Tardiphaga sp. vice304: one gene and its partner. The protein of the gene in region 1 binds, or shares a complex with, the protein of each later gene. Links are inferred from orthologs where the notes say so. Each region holds a gene or a part of one and is shown in the gene's direction. Other genes may lie near its edges.

What was found.
Region 2: the proteins of FNL56_RS08535 (region 1) and hfq are in contact, whole or in part, in a crystal structure (PDB 3VU3), measured with the Escherichia coli proteins. The link is inferred for Tardiphaga sp. vice304 from one-to-one orthologs.

Annotation. Positions count from the first base shown.
Region 1 is NZ_CP041402.1:1,797,111-1,804,485, reverse strand. What follows is about bases 2,672-5,578. They hold FNL56_RS08535 (catalase), read left to right. Parts: upstream 2,672-3,018; coding sequence 3,019-5,139; downstream 5,140-5,578. Other genes in these bases: FNL56_RS08530 (cysteine rich repeat-containing protein), read left to right, coding at 5,265-5,495. Also shown: FNL56_RS08555 (quinoprotein dehydrogenase-associated SoxYZ-like carrier), read left to right, coding at 1-808; FNL56_RS08550 (hypothetical protein), read right to left, coding at 830-1,174; FNL56_RS08545 (hypothetical protein), read right to left, coding at 1,375-1,602; FNL56_RS08540 (hypothetical protein), read right to left, coding at 1,714-2,556; FNL56_RS08525 (cysteine hydrolase family protein), read left to right, coding at 5,766-6,476; FNL56_RS08520 (regulator), read left to right, coding at 6,492-7,375.
Region 2 is NZ_CP041402.1:3,408,283-3,415,471, reverse strand. What follows is about bases 1,313-4,033. They hold hfq (RNA chaperone Hfq), read left to right. Parts: upstream 1,313-2,409; coding sequence 2,410-2,658; downstream 2,659-4,033. Other genes in these bases: hflX (GTPase HflX), read left to right, coding at 2,670-4,033; FNL56_RS16160 (D-amino-acid transaminase), read left to right, coding at 1,365-2,222. Also shown: nitrogen assimilation response regulator NtrX, read left to right, coding at 1-1,309; more of hflX, read left to right, coding at 4,034-4,061; mazG (nucleoside triphosphate pyrophosphohydrolase), read right to left, coding at 4,355-5,188; 7-cyano-7-deazaguanine synthase QueC, read left to right, coding at 5,293-6,009; FNL56_RS16135 (hypothetical protein), read left to right, coding at 6,132-6,836; FNL56_RS16130 (SgcJ/EcaC family oxidoreductase), read left to right, coding at 7,025-7,189. UniProt on the Escherichia coli protein: RNA chaperone that binds small regulatory RNA (sRNAs) and mRNAs to facilitate mRNA translational regulation in response to envelope stress, environmental stress and changes in metabolite concentrations.

The DNA of each region.
Region 1 (7,375 bases):
AGGTCGTCTTTTTAAGGCCGCTTTTCTTGTCCTCGTGCTTCACGGTCCCGCGCAGGCGGCCGACCCGCCTTACGATCCCTGGCCCGGTTTGGTGCAGGACATTTTCGATAGCCGCCCGATGCTGGACGGCGCCGGCGTGCTCGCCATCGAGATGCCCGCCCGCGCCGAGGATGCCGCGATCGTGCCGGTGACCTTGCGCACCATGCTGCCGCCAGGCGACAGCCGCCGCGTCCGCGCGATCACGCTGGTGATCGACCAGAACCCGGCGCCGATGGCCGGCCGCTTCGAGTTCGGCCCGGACTCCACAATCTCGGAAATTTCCACGCGCGTTCGCGTCAACAATTACAGCGACGTCCATGCGGTGGCCGAACTCAGCGACGGCCAGCTCTACATGACGAAGGTATTCGTGAAGGCCTCCGGCGGCTGCTCCGCACCGGCGGCCAAAAACGCGCAGGAAGCGCGCGGCAGGCTCGGCCAGATCCGCTTCCGGCAATTCGCCCGGACCGGCGACACCCCGGCCAGCGGCGCCCGCGAAGCACAGGTAATGATCGGCCACCCCAACAATTCCGGCCTGCAGATGGATCAGGTGACGCGGCACTACGTGCCGGCGTTCTTCGTCAACGACATCAAGATCTGGCAGGACGACCGCCTGCTGCTGTCGCTGCAGGGCGGGATCTCGATCTCGGAAGATCCCAACCTCCGTTTCACCCACCTGCCGGGCGACGCCAAACGCTACCGCGTCGAGGCACGGGATACCGAAGGGCACCTGTTCGCGGGCGAGTGGAAGGCCGAGGGGTCGGGGATATAGTTCAGGCCGCCCGAATTCCGGTCAGAAGCACCGTACCTCGGCTTCGGCCTGGGCGCGCCTGAGGTCGGTCAGCGCCGCGTTGGACTGCGGCGCGGAGCGGAACTGACCGCCGAGATTGCCCTGCACCTGCGCCATGCTGAGCACCGTCTCGGCGGTGACGTAACGGTCATACGGCAATAGCGACGCCACCACGTCGATCGAGCAGGAACACTGCTCGAGCGACTGCCGGTTCTCGCCATTGGCCTTCATGCAGGCGAACACATAATCGGAGCGGATGGCGGTCGGGTAATCGTTCAACCCGGCCGCCGCGGCAGGCGCGGTGCAGGCCAGCATCAATCCGCCGAGTAGTCTCCCGATCCTGCACATCGCTTTCACTCCGGTCCTCCCAACGCTGAGCGTCCGAGAGTGCCAGCAAATCAGCCGGCTGAAAATCCGTCAAACGTGCTGCATTGCAGGGATCGATGGCACCGCATCGGACGCAAAGCCTGCGTCGAGCCGCTGTCGGAACCGCGCCAGGCGGCGTGCCCTTGGCCGGCACGGAGCGCAAGGCACACAACACGTCATCCCTAGCCGGCGCGGCTTGCGCCGATGTCGGCCCGGCTGTGTGGAAATTCGCAGCGCCACTTCACCGCCTTCCATTTCGGGTGCTCACCGACCCATCGCGCGATATAGGGCATCGCCCCCATCGTGCATTGCTGTCGCGAGATCGTCGAATTGAAGGTCAAGTGGGTTTCCTCACAGGTGCTCGGCGACAACACCGCGCAGACGGTTACAATCAGCTCAATCGGGCTCATGCCAGGCTCCTTGCTTCGCAACAGGATAGCACAGCCAGAAACGGCCACCGAGTCGCGAAGTTTCATGCTAGCAAGCGTGGCGGCTGATGATACCAGCAGCGAAATTGCCGGTCAGAAGCCGATACCATAGATAAGCCGCGCCTGATGCCGCTCGAAGCCTTCGAGATTGAGCGAACTGCCTGGGCGGCTGTCACGCCCCCATGCTTGCACGCTCCATGCTGCGGCAAGCCAGGCGCGCGGCGAAAGTTGCAGATAGGCCGACGGTCCGATAAAAAGGGCATCGCCTGAAAATTCCTGCAGGCCGAACCCTTCATAGGTACGCAAGTAACGCGCCTCGCCACCAAGGTAGAAGCCCGGGCGCAGCTGTGCCATCATCGCACCCGCAATACCGATCGTGGCTTCGCGTTCGGTCCCACCGAAGGAGAGCCGGCTCCATTCCGGCTGATAGGTGAGGTTGATGGCGGCCACCAGGAAGTTCGGAATCCATTCGCGATCCAGCGCCAGCGTGATGTCGCCGCCGGTGGACCGCGCCGGCAGCCCGCTCCCGTTATCGATCCGGCTGGTGCCGGCTTCGACTCTGAGCGTCAGGCCGAACGGGTGATGCTCGCGATTGAGAAACCGGTAGCGCAGGTCGATCGACAGACCCTGCCAGCCGGACTGGCGACGATCAGCCAATCCGGTGACGCCCTCGATATCGTGCGCCGCCATCGAAGTACCAAGTTCGACGCGCATGTCCTTCGCCGGCACGAATTCCAGCTCGAATTCTTGACCGATCGCGCGATAGCCTCCGCCTCGGCGCGACAGCCGGCCCGTCGTCCGGCTTTCGTACTCACGTTCGCCGACCCGGCCGACATCGCTGCCGATCATGAAGCCGAACAAATGCTCGGTATCGATCTCGTCGGCACGGCCGGGCGCCGTGAGCAGCAGCATAGTGCCGATCAGGGCCGGGATCACCGCGCGAACCGACATGCAATGCCCTCCCCGACCGTAACTCGCCGCCGCGAACGCCTTGCTTCCTAATAGCAGAACACGGACCCGGCCCGGGAAAAATCACAGAACCCGGACCGGTAGTTGCCGTCATGCAGGCGACTACCGGCTGTTAGTGAAGCAAAGGACGGGGTTTTTCAGCAAGGATATTCAGACCATGACCGACCTGTTGCAGCATGGGCTGCAGCGGCCGGCCTCAAAATTCATACCGACGGGACCGACAAGCAGATCGAGCGTCTTGAGCAGGCCGTTCGATGTGCATAAGGACGCCGTCAATGGCGCAGGGTCCAAAAAAGAAAACCTGGTCGGAAGTCTCCCCAACTCAGGCGCCGGCAGATTTCGGCGGGCGCTTTTGGCGGGCATCGTCCACCGGAACACAATCACACCTTCCGCATTGGATGGGCACTCCATCTTCAGCGGGAACCCCACATGGCAAAATCCACCACCCGGTCCGGCACAAAACCGGCGACCGTCACAATTCACGACCAGCAACTCGTCCGGGGCGCCGGCGGCGAACTGCACCAGATTGCCGAGGGCGATACGCCGATCCTCACCACCGCCAACGGCGGACCGGTGCTCGATGACCAGAACACGCTGAAGATCGGCGCCAGAGGCCCTGCACTGATCGAGGACTTCCATTTTCGCGAGAAGATGTTCCATTTCGACCACGAGCGCATTCCCGAGCGCGTGGTCCATGCCCGCGGCTACGGCGCGCACGGCTTCTTCGAAACTTACGAGTCGCTGGCAAAATACACCCGCGCCGATCTGTTCCAGCGCGCCGGCGAGCGCACTCCGGCCTTTGTGCGGTTCTCCACCGTCGCCGGCAGCAAGGGCTCGGCGGATCTGGCGCGCGACGTGCGCGGCTTCGCGGTCAAGATCTACAGCAAGGAAGGCAACTGGGATCTGTTCGGCAACAACATCCCGGTGTTCTTCATCCAGGACGCGATCAAATTTCCCGACCTGATCCACGCCGTCAAGGAAGAGCCGGACTCGGCGTTTCCCCAGGCGCAGTCGGCGCATGACAATTTCTGGGACTTCATCTCGCTGACCCCGGAGAGCATGCACATGGTCATGTGGCAGATGTCAGACCGGACGCTGCCGCGCTCACTGCGCTTCATGGAAGGGTTCGGCGTCCACACCTTCCGCTTCGTCAATGCCAAGGACGAATCCACCTTCGTGAAGTTCCACTGGAAGCCGAAGCTCGGCCTGCAGTCGGTGCTGTGGAACGAAGCCGTCAAGATCAACGGCGCCGATCCCGATTTCCACCGCCGCGACCTGTGGAACGCGATCCAGTCCGGCAGTTTTCCGGAATGGGAGTTGCAGGTGCAGCTGTTCAACCAAGAATTCGCCGACCAGTTCGACTTCGACGTGCTCGATCCGACCAAGTTGATCCCGGAAGAAATCCTCAAGCCGATCCCGATCGGGCGTCTAGTGCTCGACCGCATGCCGGATAATTTCTTCGCCGAGACCGAGCAGGTCGCGTTCATGACGCAGAACGTGCCGCCCGGCATCGACTTCTCCAACGATCCGCTGCTGCAGGGCCGCAACTTCTCCTACCTGGACACGCAGTTGAAGCGTCTCGGCGGACCGAACTTCACGCATATCCCGATCAACGCGCCGAAATGCCCGTTCGCGCACTTCCAGCAGGACGGCCACGGCGCGATGCATAATCCGAAGGGCCACGTGAACTATCAGCCGAATTCCTTCGGCGCCGGTCCCCGACAGTCGCCAGAGCGCGGCTTCAGGTCCTTTGCCGCGATCGAGCACGGCCCGAAGACCCGGCTGCGTCCGGAGAGCTTCTCCGACCACTACAGCCAGGCGCGGCAGTTTTTCCTCAGCCAGACCAAGGGCGAGCAGCACCATATCGCGGCTGCGCTGACCTTCGAACTCAGCAAGGTCAAGACGCCTGTGATCCGCGAACGGATGGTGTCGCATCTCCTGAATATCGAGGAAGGCCTCGCCAGCAAGGTCGCCTCGATGCTCGGGATCAAGGAGATGCCCGAGCCCGCCGATGCCGCACAGCCGACCCGGCAGGATCTCTCGGAGTCCGCGGCGCTCAGCATCGTCATGAAGGGGCCCGGGCGGTTCGAGGGCCGCAAGCTCGGCATCGTCGTCACCGACGGGACCGACGCCAAGCTTTTGGCGGCGCTTCAGGCGGCGGTCTTCAAGGCCGGCGCCACCTTCGAGATCATCGCGCCCAAGGTCGGAGGTGCCGACGCCAGCGACGGCACACTCATCGAAGCCGACCAGATGATCGATGGCGGCCCATCGGTACTGTACGACGCCGTGGCGCTATTGCCCGGCGCCAAGGGCATCGACGACCTGCTGATGGAGTCCACCGCCCGGGACTTCGTCGCCGACGCCTTCGCGCATTGCAAGTTCATCGGCTACGTCGATGCCGCCGTTCCGCTGTTCGCCAAGGCAGGGCTCGCCGACTCGATGGATGAAGGTTTCATCGAACTCGCCAGCCCCGCCGATATCGACGGCTTCATCAAAGAGCTTGGCAAGCTACGGCTGTGGAGCCGCGAACCCAGCGTCAAGTCACGATGATCTGCCATTGATACCTCCGCCGCGAGCGCCCGCTCGTGGCAGAGAAGTTTTGACTTGCGATCTTTGGCAGTTGGCGGGAACAACTGTTCGCCGAATCGCTTGAGTTTACGAAACCGGGGATCACCATGTTCAAAACCATCACTGCCACTGCCTTTACCTTAGCTCTTCTTCTCAGCGGTGCCTCTGCCCAGCAGAGCGGCACCGAAGCGGAACAGAAAGCCTGCGCGCCTGACGTCAAGAAGTTCTGCCCCCGGGTTCTCGATCAGGGTGACCTTGTCATTCTGAGCTGCCTGCAGCAGAACCGTCCGAATATTTCCCCCGCCTGCAATCAGGTGCTGGTCAACCACGGCCAGTAGTTCGAGGCCGCATGTGCCAGCCTATTTTTGGGGCGTGCATCAAAGAAGATTAAAATATCACCACGCCCGGCATTTTTGCTGGGCGTTTTGCTGCGCACAGCCGCCCCTCATTGGCAAACGCGACCTTACATCAACTAGAAAATGAGGCATTTCAAAGCCAAAAACCACGCCATATAAGCCACGTCATCGCCGCTGCACTCATTGTATACAATGGCACGACGTTTGCTTCGCCGTTCCCGAGACACCCATCGCTCGCGAACCGGATCGGCCATGGAAAACCCCTCGCTGGTAGTGACGCTGAACGCCGAGCCCGGCCCGATCGCGGTCGACTGGGGAACCACTGCGCTCCTCATCATCGACATGCAGCGCGACTTCATTGAGCCCGACGGCTTCGGCGAGACGCTTGGCAACGATGTCTCGCAACTGACCCGTGCCATTGAACCGATCGCTGCGGTGCTCAAGGCCGCGCGCGCGATCGGCCTGATGGTCGTGCACACCCGCGAGGGCCACCTGCCCGATCTGTCCGACGCGCCAAAGGCGAAGATCGAGCGCGGCGCACCATCGTTGCGAATCGGCGATCCCGGGCCGATGGGCCGCATCCTGATCCGTGGCGAAGCCGGCCACGACATCATCCCGGCGCTGTATCCGGTCGAAGGCGAGATCGTGATCGACAAACCCGGCAAGGGCGCGTTCTACGCCACCACGCTCGGTGCCGACCTCACCGGTCGCGACATCGACACGCTGCTGGTGTGCGGCGTCACCACCGAGGTCTGCGTCAACACCACCGTGCGCGAGGCCAACGACCGCGGCTATCGTTGCATCGTGCTGGCCGATGGCTGCGCCTCCTACTTCCCGGAATTTCATGAGATGGGCCTGAAGATGATCAAAGCCCAGGGCGGCATTTTTGGCTGGGTCAGTGACTCCGCTGCGGTGCTGCAAGCGATGGACGAGCAGAACGTTCTGGAGATTTCACACAGCTGACAGGGGAGCATTTTGATGAGCACGATCACGGGGACTGCCGGAAAATCCGACTTCAAGCCAGTGTTGTGGGCACCGGGCGACTGGAATGCATTTTTCGGTTTCGGCACCAACATCCTCGTCAACATGCTGGTGCTCACCGGATTGTTGCGTTTCGTGCTGAAGATGCCGGACTCGATCGTATTCGGCCGCATCCTGCCGGCGCTCGGCCTGATGATGTGTCTCTCGACCTTCTACTACGCGTATCTTGCCTACAAGCTGTCGCAAAAGACCGGCCGCTCGGACGTCTGCGCGCTGCCGTCCGGCATCAGCGTGCCGCATATGTTCATCGTCACCTTCGTGATCATGCTGCCAATCTCGCTCACGACGGGCGATCCGATCAAGGGCTGGGAGGCGGGCCTCGTCTGGGTGTTCTTCCAGAGCTTCATCCTGATGATCGGCGGCTTCATCGCCCCGTGGATCCGCAAGGTGACTCCGCGCGCCGCGCTGCTCGGCACGCTGGCCGGCGTCTCCATCACCTTCATCGCGATGCGCCCGGCGCTGGAAATGTTCATGACGCCGGTGATCGGCCTGACGTGCTTCGCCATCATCATGCTGAGCTGGTTCGGCGGCTATAAATATCCGAAGAACATTCCGGCCGGGCTGGTCGCGATCGGCGTCGGCATGGCGATCGCATGGGGATCGACCCTGCTGGGCTTCGGCATCGGCGGCGTCAGCGCCGCCGGCGTCGCCGCGGCCTTCAGCAATTTCGGCTTCTCGATCCCGCTGCCGGCATTCGATCACGTGTTCTCCGGCTTCCAGTTCCTCGGCATCATCCTGGTCACCGCAATTCCCTACGGCATCTACGATCTGGTCGAGGCGATGGACAATGTGGAGTCCGCGGAAGCCGCCGGCGACACCTA
Region 2 (7,189 bases), 1.6 Mb from region 1 along the record:
TCTCGACGACGAGGGATTCTCCACGCGCACGGCGCGCGACAGCGATTCGGCGCTCGGCGAAATCTCCAATCGCCGGCCCAATATGGTATTCCTCGACATCTGGCTGCAGGGCAGCAAGCTCGACGGGCTGCAACTGCTTGAGCAGATCAAGCGCGACCACTCCGAATTGCCGGTCGTGATGATCTCCGGCCACGGCAACATCGAGACCGCGGTCGCGGCGATCAAGCGCGGCGCCTATGACTTCATCGAAAAACCGTTCAAGGCCGACCGGCTGATCCTGGTCGCCAACCGCGCGCTGGAAACCTCCAGGCTGAAGCGTGAGGTCAAGGAGCTGAAGCAACTGGCGCCGGTGGCGAGCTCGCTGACCGGCCGTTCCGCCGCGATGAACCAGTTGCGCCAGACCATCGATCGCGCCGCCAAGGCCAACAGCCGCATCCTGATCGTCGGCCCCTCCGGCGCCGGCAAGGAACTGGCCGCGCGCACGCTGCACAACGCCTCCCAGCGTTCCGAAGGCCCGTTCGTCGTCATCAATGCGGCGGCGATCACGCCGGAGCGGATGGAGCTCGAACTGTTTGGCATCGAGCAGTCGAACGGCGAACAGGCGCGCAAGGCCGGCGCGCTCGAAGAGGCCCATGGCGGCACGCTGTTCCTCGACGAAATCGGCGATCTGCCGCGCGAGACCCAGAACAAGATTCTTCGCGTCCTTGTCGATCAGACCTTCACGCGGGCAGGGGGCACCACCAAGGTGCATGTCGACGTCCGCATCATTTCCTCGACCGCGCGTAATCTCGAGGAAGAGATCGCGGAGGGTCGTTTCCGCGAGGACCTCTATCATCGGCTGTCCGTGGTCCCGATCCGGGTGCCGCCTTTGTCCGAGCACCGCGAGGATATTCCGGATCTGATCGAATATTTCATGGAGCAGATCTCGGTCGCCACGGGTCTACCCAAGCGCCAGATCGGTCAGGACGCGATGGCCGTGCTGCAATCGCACGTCTGGCCCGGCAATGTCCGCCAGCTCCGCAATAACGTCGAGCGTGTCATGATTCTCGCCGGCGGCGGCCCGGAGGTGATCATCACCGCCGACATGCTGCCGCAGGATGTCGGCTCGATGGTGCCGTCGATGCCGACCAGCAATAATGGCGAGCACATCATGGGCCTGCCGCTGCGCGAAGCCCGCGAAGTGTTCGAGCGCGATTATCTGATCGCGCAGATCTCGAGGTTCTCGGGTAACATCTCACGCACTGCCGAATTCGTCGGCATGGAGCGCTCGGCGCTGCACCGCAAGCTCAAGGCCCTCGGCGTCGGTTAAACACCACTCCCACCATCGCATCCCACCATCGCACCAGCCATCAACGGGAAGTCCCATGTCGCGCATTGCCTATGTGAACGGTCATTACACCCCTCTGCGCGACGCCGCCGTCAACGTCGAGGACCGCGGCTACCAGTTCGCCGACGGCATCTACGAGGTCTGCGAGATCGTCGGCGGCAAGATGGTCGATTTCCCTCGACACATGGCGCGGATGCAGCGCTCATTGCGCGAATTGCGGATCGCCGAAGCGATGCCGCTGGCCTCGCTCAAGGTCGTGATGCAGGAGGTGGTCCGCCGCAACCGCATCCGCTACGGCATCGTCTATCTGCAGATATCGCGCGGCGTCGCGCATCGCGACCACGGCTTTCCGGCGCCCGAAGTGAAGCCCAGCTTGGTCGTCACCGCCAAGTCGCTGAATTTCGCCAGGAACCAGGCCCAGGCCGAGCGCGGCGTGAAGGTCATCACCACCGCCGAGAATCGCTGGCCGCGGGTCGATATCAAGACCGTGGGCCTGTTGCCCAACGTGCTGGCGCGCCAGGAAGCGCGCGACAAGGGCGCCTATGAGGCCTGGTACGTCGACGGCAACGGATTCGTCACCGAGGGCGCCTCGTGCAATGCTTGGATCGTGACCAAAGACGGCAAGGTCGTGACCCGCACGGCTACCTCCGGCATTCTCGCCGGCATCACCCGCGCGGTGCTGATCGACGTGCTGGCAGCGATGCAACTAACGCTGGAAGAGCGCAATTTCACGCCGGACGAGGCGTATCACGCAACCGAGGCTTTCGTGTCCTCGGCTTCCCAGATCGTCATGCCCGTCGTCAACATCGACGGCCACGCCATCGGCGACGGCAAGCCGGGCGGTATTGCCAAGCGGTTGCGTGAGGAATTCCATAAGTTTGCGGCCATTTCCTGAGAATTGACCGGGTTTTGGGCCGGCGCCAACTGTTCTGACTTGCCTAAAAAGCGCGCCTGCCATCTAATCATTTCGTCGTGTGCCCGGAGGGGGATCTCAGGGGAAAGCACGGCAGCGAGGAGATGCCCCGTAGAGGGCGGGCCTGGTTTAAAAATAAAAGATGCAATCAGACTGCGGGATAAAAACAATGGCGGCCGACCGCGCACAAAACCTACAAGACACGTTCCTCAATCACGTTCGCAAAACAAAAACGCCTTTGACGATCTTTCTGGTGAACGGAGTGAAGCTTCAGGGGATCGTCACATGGTTCGACAATTTCTGTCTGCTGCTCCGTCGCGATGGCCATTCGCAGCTTGTCTACAAGCACGCGATTTCGACCATCATGCCGGGTGCACCGATTCAGTTGTTCGAAGGCGGCGAAGATGCACCAACGTGAGATTGATTTAATTGGAACATAAAAGCTTCGATGGGGCTGCCGACCGACCACGGCCGGCGCCGGGTGAATCGACGGGACGGGTGGTTGTCATCGGTCCCTATCTGCGGGAACGGCGCGGCAATGCCGATACGCAGGCGGACAGCCATGTCCGCGATTCCGAAGCGCGGCTCGAGGAAGCCACTGGCCTCGCCCGTGCCATCGGCCTGACCATCGCCGAAGCCGTGGCGGCGCCGCTCGGCCAGATCCGCCCCGCGACCTATCTCGGCAAGGGCAAGGTCGAGGAAATTCTCGGCCTGATAACCGGCCACGACATCGAGCTGGTGGTAATGGATTGCGCTCTGTCGCCGATCCAGCAGCGCAACCTCGAGAAGGAATGGAACACCAAGGTGCTCGACCGCACCGGCCTCATTCTGGAAATCTTCGGCCGCCGCGCCAAGACGAAGGAGGGCACGCTGCAGGTCGAACTCGCCCATCTCAATTACCAGCGCAGCCGTCTGGTGCGGTCCTGGACCCATCTGGAGCGCCAGCGCGGCGGCTTCGGCTTCATGGGCGGCCCCGGCGAGACCCAGATCGAGGCCGATCGTCGCCTGATCGGCGATCGCATCACGCGCATCGAGAACGAGATCAAGAAGGTTCAGGCGACGCGCCGGCTGCACCGTGCCGGGCGGCAACGCGTGCCATATCGGGTGGTGGCGCTGGTCGGCTACACCAATGCCGGCAAGTCGACGCTATTCAACCGTCTGACGCATGCCGACGTCACCGCCGAGGATATGCTGTTCGCGACGCTGGACCCGACGCTGCGCGCGTTGACGCTGCCGCATGGCGGCAAGGCGATGCTGTCGGACACGGTCGGCTTCATCTCCAACCTGCCGACGCAACTCGTGGCCGCATTCCGTGCCACGCTGGAAGAGGTGCTGGAAGCCGATATCATCCTGCATGTCCGCGACATCGCGCATGAGGATGCGGACGCGCAGCAGAGCGACGTCGACAAGGTGCTGCGGCAACTCGGCATCGACACCGACGCCAGCGAACGTATCCTGGAAGTCTGGAACAAGATCGACCGCTTCGATGCCGATCAGCGCGAGAACATCGCCAACATCGCCGCCCGCCGTCCGCCGGAGAAGCCGTGCTTCCTGGTCTCGGCGGAAACCGGCGAGGGCGTTGATGAATTGCTGGCGGCGATCGAGACCCGACTGGCCGCGACGCGCATCACGCTCGACCTGTCGGTCGATGCTTCCGACGGCGCCGGCGTAAGCTGGCTGCATCGCAACGCCGAAGTACTGGTGAAGGAGCTGCACGAAGGCCAGTTCGACATGGTTGTGCGGGTCGACGAGACCAAGCGTGACATCGTCATGAACAAGTTCGGCGCCGTGCTGCATCCGGTGGATGACGCGACGGCGTAAGCACGGCTTGCTTTTGATCGTAGTAAAGTTTGCTCGCAACAGTGCGAGCGGTGGCGGCTCTTTCTTTTCCCTCCCCCCTTGCGGGGAGGGTAGCCCGGCGCAACGAAGAGAAGCCGGGTCGGGTGGGGGTGCCACAAGCGCCGTCGCCCGTGGCAACCCCCACCCCGGCCTCCACTCTCGATGATGCTATCGCATCATCGCTCGTTCGGCCGACCCTCCCCGCAAGGGGGAGGGAGACCACTGGCCTCGCGCTACACAAAATTAGCTGAAGTGTAGTTGCAATCTAGTCTCGCTCACCCGGCCGGGACGACAGCCTCGGTCTTTTTCGCCTCGTCCCACAACGCATCCATCTCTTGCAGCGACGCATCCTGCAGCGTGCGGCCCTGCGCCGCCAGCGCCTGTTCGATATAGCCGAAGCGGCGCTCGAATTTCACATTTGTGCCGCGCAGTGCGAGATCGGGATCGGCGCCGACATGGCGCGCGAGATTGACCAGCGCGAACATCAGGTCGCCGGTCTCGGCCGCGACTTCTTGCGCATCGCCACGATCGAGCGCGGCCTCGATCTCGTCGGCCTCTTCGCGGATCTTTGCCAGCACCGCACGCGGGTCGTTCCAGTCGAAGCCGACGCTGGACGCTTTCCGCTGCAACGCCATCGCCTGGGTCAGCGACGGCTGCCCGGCCTTGATCGAGGCGAGCAAGGAGGAGGGCGCAGCCTTGCCCGCTGGCTGCCGCGCCGCGCGTTCCGCCTTCTCCTCGGCCTTGATCCGCGCCCACGCGCCTTTCACCTCCGCCGGCGTGAGCTTGCCGTCCTTGTCGGCAAACACATGCGGATGCCGCCGGATCATTTTTCGCGTGATCGCCTCGACGACGTCACCGAACGCAAACGCATTCTGCTCCTCGGCCATGCGGGCATGAAACACCACCTGCAATAGCAGGTCGCCGAGCCCTTCGCAGAGATCGCCAAGATCGTGCCTCGCTATGGCGTCGGCGACCTCATAGGCTTCCTCGATGGTGTACGGCGCAATGCTGGCAAAGTTCTGTTCGAGGTCCCACGGGCAACCGGTGACGGGGGTGCGCAGCCGCGCCATGATGTCGATCAGGCCGGCAATATCGCGGGAAGGGGTCATGAGGCACCGAAGCTGGGGGAAGACCCGTCCGGTATGCCGCAGGCAGAAGTAAAAGTCATCGTGGACCGGATTGCGCTTCGCTCCATCCGGGCTACAAGTTCGCCATGACCGACACATTCCCCGACCAAACCGCCCTGGTGCTGTTCTCCGGCGGCCAGGATTCCGCCACCTGCCTGGCCTGGGCGCTGGCGCGCTTTGCCCGCGTCGAGATGCTGGGTTTCAGCTATGGCCAGCGCCATCTGATCGAACTCGACAGCCGCGAAAAGCTGCTTGACGGCCTGCGCGCGCTTGATCCCGATTGGGCGGCCAAGCTCGGCGACAGCCACACGCTGGATATCCCGACGCTGAGCGTGATCTCCGACACCGCGCTGACGCGCGACGTCGCGATCGAGATGGGGGCAGGCGGCCTGCCCAACACCTTCGTGCCCGGCCGTAACCTCGTCTTTCTGACCTTTGCGGCGGCGCTGGCCTATCGCCGCGGCATCACGCACATCATCGGCGGCATGTGCGAGACCGACTATTCCGGCTATCCCGACTGCCGCGACGACACCATCCGCGCGCTGCAGCAGGCGCTCAACCTCGGCATGGACCGGCAATTCCATCTGCACACGCCGCTGATGTGGCGCGACAAGGCGGCGACCTGGGCGCTGGCCGATGAACTTGGCGGGCAGGGCCTCGTTGACCTGATCCGTGAGCATTCCCACACCTGCTATCTCGGCGAGCGGGGCGCCCTGCACGACTGGGGTTACGGCTGCGGCCAGTGCCCAGCCTGCGAGTTGCGCGCCAAGGGCTGGCGTGAGTATTCGGCAACCGCGGCGTAAAGCCCGCTGTGCGTTGCATACGCTAGGGTGCAAATAGAGCTGGCGTCTTTTGTGGACTAAGCTAGTGCTAGCGAATGGCGTACTCAAGATCACGATTGCCGGCGCTTGCGACCCTTGCCGTGATGCTGGCCGGCGCCGGCGCCGCGCACGCCGCCAACGGCGCCTATGCCGTGGACGCCGCGGATATTTCCGACGTTGGTAGCTGCAAGGTCGAGAGCTGGCTCGCTACCGCCACGAATTCGGATTTTTCGGCCGTCGCCAATCCGTCCTGCGTGGCGGAAATCGTGCGCCCGGTCGAACTCAGCGTACTGACCAACCGGTTTCGTGCCGACGGCGACTGGGGCACCAGCGTCACGCCCAAGGCCAAGATCAACCTGATCCCGACCGGAATTGGCAAATTCGGCGTCTCGGCGCTGGGCAGCGTCGCTTTTGACGCCCAGACCGGCCAGACCACGGCGCTGTTCGCGGAAATCCCGGCGACCTACCGGCTGTCGGAAGTCATGCGGATCAATCTCAATGCCGGCTGGCTGTGGGACCGCACCGTCGATCGGCATTATCTGACTTATGGCATCGGCTTCGACTGGAAGCTGACCGATCTGTTCCAGTACACGATCGAGATGTACGGGCAGGCCGGCCCATCCGAAATTCGCAGCGTCGTGCAGCCCAAATTGCAGACCGGCATTCGTTACCGACCGAACGAGATCTTTTCCATCGACGTGATCTACGGCCACAACATCACCGGCGAAAACGCCGACTGGATCACGGTCGGCACGACGGTCCGCTTTCAGCCGACTGACAGAAAGCCCGAGCGCTCCGGGCATCTGTAAACGGACCGAGCGAGCGCGGGCAGGCGGCCTGGTATGGGCACGACAGGTGACCACGCGGCGGGTGGCATGACTTTGCGCGCGATCCGCGAAGCCATCCTCAAATTCCTGTCAATACGTGATATGATGGAACTGTAGAAGTTTCCCTATCCATTTCCACGGAGAGGACGATGCAACGACATGGATTGGCCTTGCTGATATCGCTGGCATCCGCGACCACCGCTGCTGCAGGGGCCGCTGACGAGGCCAACGCGGTGATCGACCAATGGTCTGCGAAATACAGCGCGAATGACACTGCGGGATTGCTGGATCTCTATGCCGCGGACGCGGTCTTGCTCGGCACCACCAGTCCTGTG